DNA from 2 places in the Colwellia sp. BRX10-4 genome. Region 1 is predicted to be linked to the other one. Evidence: predicted binding sites of a transcription regulator. Region 1 holds the regulator's gene; the other holds the start of a gene.
The links. The regulator LexA, encoded in region 1, represses DNA repair genes until DNA is damaged. The targets are predictions, from matches to a motif close to TACTGTATNNNNATACAGTA.
Positions count from the first base shown of each region.

Region 1 (3,589 bases):
GGTTTTTCTTACTGCCATTAATAACCATGTCTATATGCACAGCAATGTCACCCAGTGCAATTACACTATCTTTTAGTGCAGGAAATGCCGGAGGTAAACCCGCACCAGAAACTTGATGACAAGCAGCACAAGCTTTCATGTAAACTTGCTCACCCATAACCATCAATTCATCTTCGCTATACACTCTAGTTAGATCTTCTGCTGGGGCTTCTTCAACAACCACTTCAGCGACTTTTACCGGTGTTTCTGTGTCATTGCCTGAATCGTTAGCAAAACTTTTAACATCAGCGGCTTGTACGACATCGCCGGTATTGTTACCCCAAGCATTACGCTCATAGGTCACAACTGCAGCAATTTGCTTCATACTTAACTGCTTATCATAAGCTTGCATACCTGAACCCGCTTTACCATTGAGTACAATATCAATATGCGCAGCAATACTACCCGTAGCAACAGAGCTTCCTTTAAGTGCAGGAAATGCTGGAGGTAGACCAGCACCAGAAACTTGATGACAGGCAGCACAGTAGGCAACATAGGTAGTTTCACCCAAAGTCATCAGTTCATCCATTGATGCGGAAGCGTTAAGAGACGCTTTCTCAGCAGCAGCAGCTTGCGCATTAAATTCGTGTTGCTCATCGAGCCAAAGAGCATAATCAGCTTCAGACTTTACTTCGACAACAATAGGCATAAAACCGTGATCTTTACCACAAAGCTCAGCACACTGACCTCGGTATAGCCCAGGCTCGTCAACTTTTGTCCATGCTTCATTAATAAATCCTGGGATAGCATCTTGTTTTACTGCAAAAGCAGGTACCCACCAGGCATGAATAACATCGTCAGAAGTGATTAAAAATCTTACTTTCTTATTAACTGGAATGACAAGGTGTTTATCAACTTCGAGTAAATAATTTTCACCTTTGACTTTGTCGCCGGCATCAACACTAAGGTGTTTACCTTCTTGTGTCTCATACTGTGGTCTTGGCGTAGATAAAACGGAGTAGAACTCAATATCTTGATCAAAATATTTATAATGCCACTTCCACTGAGAACCTGTGATCTGAATGGTAACGTCAGAATCGTCGTTATTTTCCATTTCGATCAGTGTTTTCGTTGCTGGTACAGCCATAGCGATAAGAATGACAATGGGAATTGCTGTCCAGAGAATCTCTACTTTTGTACTTTCATGAAAATCTGCTGATTTAGCCCCTTTGGATTTTCGGTGGAAAACCATTGACCAAAACATAGCACCAAAAACAACCACACCGATTGCTACACATATATACATTGCGAGCATATGTAGATCATAAACATCTCTACTTACTTCTGTTACACCCTTGGTCAGATTTAATTGCATATCTGCCCAAGCTGAACTGGAAAGAACACTCCCCAACAACAGCCAACCTAGGTTACGTCTTTTCACACGACATCTCCTTCACCCTATAAAAGTTTAAAACTTGATACCTAGGACAAAACACATCCTTTAGTACGGATTTTTATTATTTTCTTAGCGATTTTGTTATCAACCAGTTAGCGTCGAAAACATCGCCTTATATTTATATTTGTACACATTCCAAACTAGAATTACTTAAAAGTTGATCTGGGTCAATTTAAAAATCGAGCTATTTTAAAATAAAAACCAATAAAAACAATAGAGTATCAACTCTAATATAAAATAATGCCTAATAACAAAGGGCTGTAGCCGTAGTATTAAAAATAAACAGCTAAGTATAACTACGCGTATTACAAAAATTGATAGTGGTTATTTTTTAATCAGAAAAAGATAAAGTTGTTTGAATGGGGTTTAGAATGAAAATTATTCTTAGGAAAGAGGAAGGTTTGCATGAAAAGAATACGAAAGGGTATAAAAGCAAACTTTAGCCTATGTTATAGACTAAAGTTAACGGATCGGTTTGACTTATTTAATAGCGTATTTGTTAGATAAATTGACTTAGTTCGTTACCACTAAGTTTATTAAAAAGATTAACTTAATTACATCCAGTCTGCCGAGCGAATAACGCCAACAGCTAACCCTTCAATATTAAACTCTTGGTCAGACAAATCAACTTTTATAGGAGAGAAATCATCATTTTCAGCATGTAAGTAAACGATATTACCTTCTCTTTTATAACGTTTAACCGTAACATTTTCTTCGACACGAGCAACAATTACTTGGCCATTTTGTACATCGGTCGTTTGATGAACTGCTAACAAGTCACCATCAAGTATGCCAATGTTTTTCATGCTTTCGCCATTAACTCTCAATAAGTAATCAGCGGCTGGATGAAACAAATTACCGTCTACTTTATAATGATCTTCAACATGCTCTGCAGCTAAAATAGGTTCACCTGCAGCAACTCTGCCGATTAACGGTAAACCGGCTTCTTCCATTAACTTCTCAGTCAACCGAATGCCGCGAGAAGTACCTGGTAACATTTCTATATAGCCTTTTTTAGCCAAAGCTTTTAAATGTTCCTCGGCTGCATTTGCTGATTTAAAGCCAAAAAACTTGGCTATTTCAGCACGCGTTGGTGGCATGCCCGTATCGCTTATCTTGTCTTTGATCAGATCAAAAACTTGTTGTTGTCGGTTCGTTAGAGGGCGTAATTCGCTGATTTCATTTAGCATAGGGGGCCTGTAAATTTACACAGTTGTTACTGTGAGTATATACAGGTCATTAGTAAAGGCAAGTTTTCTAGCCGAATTATTTTTGAAAACTCCCTGATTTTAGATAATGGATAACTTGTTCGATAACTTTTTCGTTTTTCATCATAAATGGATGGGTCGTTTCCATTTCAATGTGATCATTCATACCATCAAGTTTGGTACTAGCAACCGAAACTTTACCATCATCTTTATCAGGAATAAGTGTTGATAATATCCAATTAATACTTTGATTACCGGCAATAACACCCAAATCAAAATTAGCATTGCCAAGGTTACTAGGGACACTGAATTCGCCAGTACCTAATTGCATACCCGCATCACCATTTATAAAACTAAAGCCAGGTGTATTTTTAAGTTTATCAACGACTTCACTGCCATTATTTGGTGGGCCCAGCATCACGACTTTATGTAAATTAGGTATTTTGTGCATACTTAAATATTGGCGAACTAATATACCGCCCATTGAATGGGTAACAAAGTTAACTTGACGATTTTCACAAATTAATAGCGCTTTAGAAATCACTTTTTCAGCCAACTCTTCTATCGAATAATCCCTAGAAGGGTAGTTGATATTTATCACAAAATAACCTTCTGCTAACAATCGTTTTTCAATAGCTTTCATCGAGTTAGCGGAACGTGCAAGCCCATGCAGTAAAATTACACATTCACCATTAGATAAAGAATCTACGGGCTCTTCAAAAGAAGCTTGAATTTTATAGCCACGTTCAACCGAAGTATCTAGGCTTTCTTGTTCAATCATATTTTTTAAACGAATTTCTGCATCAGTAATTTTTCTAGCAAATTGTTCCTTAAGGAGTGCTAATTCTGACTTAAGTGCTGTAATTTTTTCATTCATAGCTGCGCTCCATCATTTTTATGTTGAACGTTCATTATTGATACTCTAATCATGTTAAACAATATATTT
Region 1 covers NZ_JACGVZ010000007.1:26,848-30,436, reverse strand. The annotation lists gene coxB (cytochrome c oxidase subunit II) at 1-1,420, opposite strand, end outside; gene lexA (transcriptional repressor LexA) at 1,990-2,625, opposite strand; gene H4J67_RS07775 (alpha/beta fold hydrolase) at 2,702-3,520, opposite strand.

Region 2 (3,589 bases), on a different contig from region 1:
GCGTTTAATAATTGTTGATAAGACTGTAGAGGTTGTTGTCGTATTTCTTCATCCATATTCAATAAGCGACTTAGCTCATCGGTTTGTTCTGCGGCTAATTGGCCACTACTATTTGCCTGTGATTGACTACAGGACAAAAAAAATATAATAACAACAACCGAAAAAAACCGATAAAAATCAAATTTCATTACACATCCGTAATTAATGATCTTGTTAATTAATGTAAGTATTTTAACCTTAACATAGACCTTTTTTTAAAACGAGTTAAAGCCATAAAATTGTATCATCAGCAATATATTAACCAATATTAATCCTCGTAAAGCGCTTTAAAAGCCGCCACTTTAAAACCTTGCAGATATTCTTCGCCTATCTTTATTACCGGTACGGATCTAAAGTTTGCTCTGCGAAACTCTTTTTGTCCCGCGGCTGTTTTCACATTACATAAACGATAAGCAATGTTGTTTTTATCTAAGTACGCTTTCGCCGTGTCACAATGAGGGCAGTTACTCATACTATATAAGACAATTTTCTTCATGCTAAGTTTCCTTGGTTATTTATTCGCTGCATGACCTCCAACAAATAAATGTTAAATGGGTGTCCATAATACACACTATAATGCACAGAATTAATACACAGAATTATTTTACGGCTGTTTGTCTAGTTTACAGGAACTTACCTTGAAAAACGCTGACACTTGCAGAAAATTAAATTAAATTATCTGCTAGGTAATCGTCAGAAAAATAGAATAACACCGCTTAATTGTAATGACACACAACTACTATAAGATAACTCGTAACCAATAATCCAAATAACCATCACTTAGTGTTAGAAGCAGATAAATATTTCGGTTATTATTAAAAAACAGGCAAAATGTTAACAAATAAAAAGAGTCATCATCATGCAAGATAACCCAGTAAATATCAGTTCCACTATAGTAAAAACTTTTGTTTGGAGTAGAAATATTCGTTTATTTCATTGGTTGAATGTCTTGTCAGTACTTTTGCTTATTGTTATTGGTAGCGTTATTTATTTTGGTAAAGACCTAGGTATCTCAACAGAAGGTAAAATACTGCTTAAAACAATACATGTATGTGTGGGCTATGTTTTTGCTGCAAATTTAATTTTTAGAATTATTCTTGGTTTTATTGGTAAAGGTTATGAACGCTGGGGACAAACACTGCCTTTTAACAAAGTATTTAAACAAGAACTAGCCGATTTCAAAAAAGATAAAAATAAGACCTTTAAAGGTCATAGTCCACTGGGTAAACTTATGGTTGGCGCTTTAATGTTAAGTCTTTCTATTCAAATGATTTCAGGTTTAGTGATTGCGGGTACTGACATTTATTATCCTCCTTTTGGGCAGTATTTTGCTAGCAACATAGCTCAAGATAAAAGCCAAGTATCCTTAATTAAGCCTTACAGTAAAGAAAATGTTGATGCAGATGCTTATAAAGAAATGCGTAATGTAAGAAAGCCTTTTATAACTGCTCACGTTTACAGCTTTTACTTTTTGTTGCTGTTGATCCCACTACATATTTTAGCGGTATTTTTTGCTGAGCGACGTGAAAAACATTCTATTGTTTCTTCAATGATCCACGGCTTTAAATATTTACCTAAAGACAAGTAAAACTACTTTTATCCTACCGCTGTGATAATGACCTACTCACCACATAGTGAATAAGTGGGTCGCCTCCTAACTAAACCTAGTTACGGATGAAACAATTTGACTATAACTGAGAATAAGCACTGTATAAAAAACCAGTTATTGTGCTAAACTTATTCTAATGGTTAGTATTGAACCCTTGGAAATTCTATTGAAACTATATATTGCCGAAAAGCCAAGTTTAGGACGTGCCATTGCGGCAGCTTTACCCAAACCCCATAAAAGTCAACAAGGCTATATAGCGCTCGGCAATGGTGATATCGTGAGTTGGTGTATTGGTCATATTCTTGAGCAAGCCGATCCAGAAGTTTACAACGATGACTTTAAAAAGTGGCGAATGGAGCATTTGCCTATTATTCCCGAGCAATGGCAACTGACCCCAAAAGCTCAAACACGTTCACAACTTAATGTCTTACGAAAATTGGTAAAAAATGCCAGTGAAATTATTCACGCTGGTGATCCCGACAGAGAAGGTCAATTATTAGTTGATGAAGTAATTGATTTCTTAAAAGTGTCTAAGACAAAAAAACAGCAAGTAAAACGTTTATTGATCAGCGATTTAAATTTACCAGCAGTAAAAAGGTCACTTAACGCATTAAAAAGTAACCAAGATTTTATGCCTTTATCTGTATCAGCGCTGGCTCGTTCACGTGCTGATTGGTTATACGGTATTAACCTTACCCGCGCCTATACTTTGCAAGGACAAAAAGTAGGCTTTAATGGTGTGCTTTCTGTAGGGCGAGTACAGACGCCCTTGTTAGGTTTAGTGGTTGAGAAAGATCGCCAAATCGCAGACTTTGTTCCCCATGATTATTTCGATGTTTATGCCGATATTATCACTCCTGGCGGTGAAAAATTCATCGCAAAATGGCAGCCGAGTCAAGCTTGTACTTCCTATATGGATGAAAATAAAAAAATAATTAATAAAGCACTCGCAGAAAACGTTGTTAGTCGTATCACAGATAAGCCCGCTATAGTGACCTTGCTTACCGAACAAGACAAAAAGCAATTTGCCGCACTGCCCTACAATTTGTCAGCATTACAGATTGATGCCGCGAAGCTGTTTTCAATGAATGCAAAACTAGTACTGGATGTTTGTCAGGCATTATATGAGAAGTATAAATTAATCACCTATCCCAGATCAGACTCTAGATACTTGCCGGTAGAACATCATCAACAAGCCAAAGCTATTATACAAATTTTAGCAGAGTCAAAGGACAAGTATGCCGAGTTTGCCAAAAATGCCAACTGCACGGTTAAAGGTAAGGCTTGGAATAACAGTAAAGTAAGTGCTCACCATGCGATTATTCCTACAGAGAAGTCAGCCAATAATATTTCTCTTAACTCTTTTGAAAAAAACATTTATCAGCTCATTGTTCGCCAATATCTAGCACAATTTTACCCGCCTTATTGTTACCAACAAACACAAGTAGAATTAGAGATAGCGCAAGGTAAATTCACCGTTAATGCTAAAGTTCCACAGCAACTTGGTTGGAAAATCATGTTCCAATCAAGCAAAACAAAAAAAACGCCCCAAACAAGTAATGACCAAGCATCTTTTACAGAGCAATTATTGCCAAAATTAACCCAAGGCGAAATACTGCATTGCCAACAAGGTTTAATTGCTGAAAAAGTGACACAAGCACCAACCCCTTACAACGATGCAACACTGCTCGGCGCCATGACAGGTATTGCCCGTTTTGTACAAAATTCCGAGATTAAAAAGATCCTCAAAGAAACTGATGGCTTGGGTACCGAGGCGACACGTGCAGGAATTATTGATCTACTTTTTAAACGAGGGTTTTTACAACGTATTGGTAAAAATATAACGGCTACAGATATTGGCACTTCACTAATTAACGCTTTACCTAAAATGGCAACTACGCCTGATATGACCGCACAGTGGGAAGCAACACTTAATGATAT
Region 2 covers NZ_JACGVZ010000001.1:187,563-191,151, reverse strand. The annotation lists gene H4J67_RS00945 (tetratricopeptide repeat-containing diguanylate cyclase) at 1-188, opposite strand, end outside; gene H4J67_RS00940 (glutaredoxin family protein) at 308-535, opposite strand; gene H4J67_RS00935 (cytochrome b/b6 domain-containing protein) at 899-1,627, shown strand; gene H4J67_RS00930 (DNA topoisomerase III) at 1,815-3,589, shown strand, end outside.
Region 2: a site for LexA is predicted at 1,745-1,764, ahead of H4J67_RS00930 (DNA topoisomerase III). Genes of this name have one in related genera too.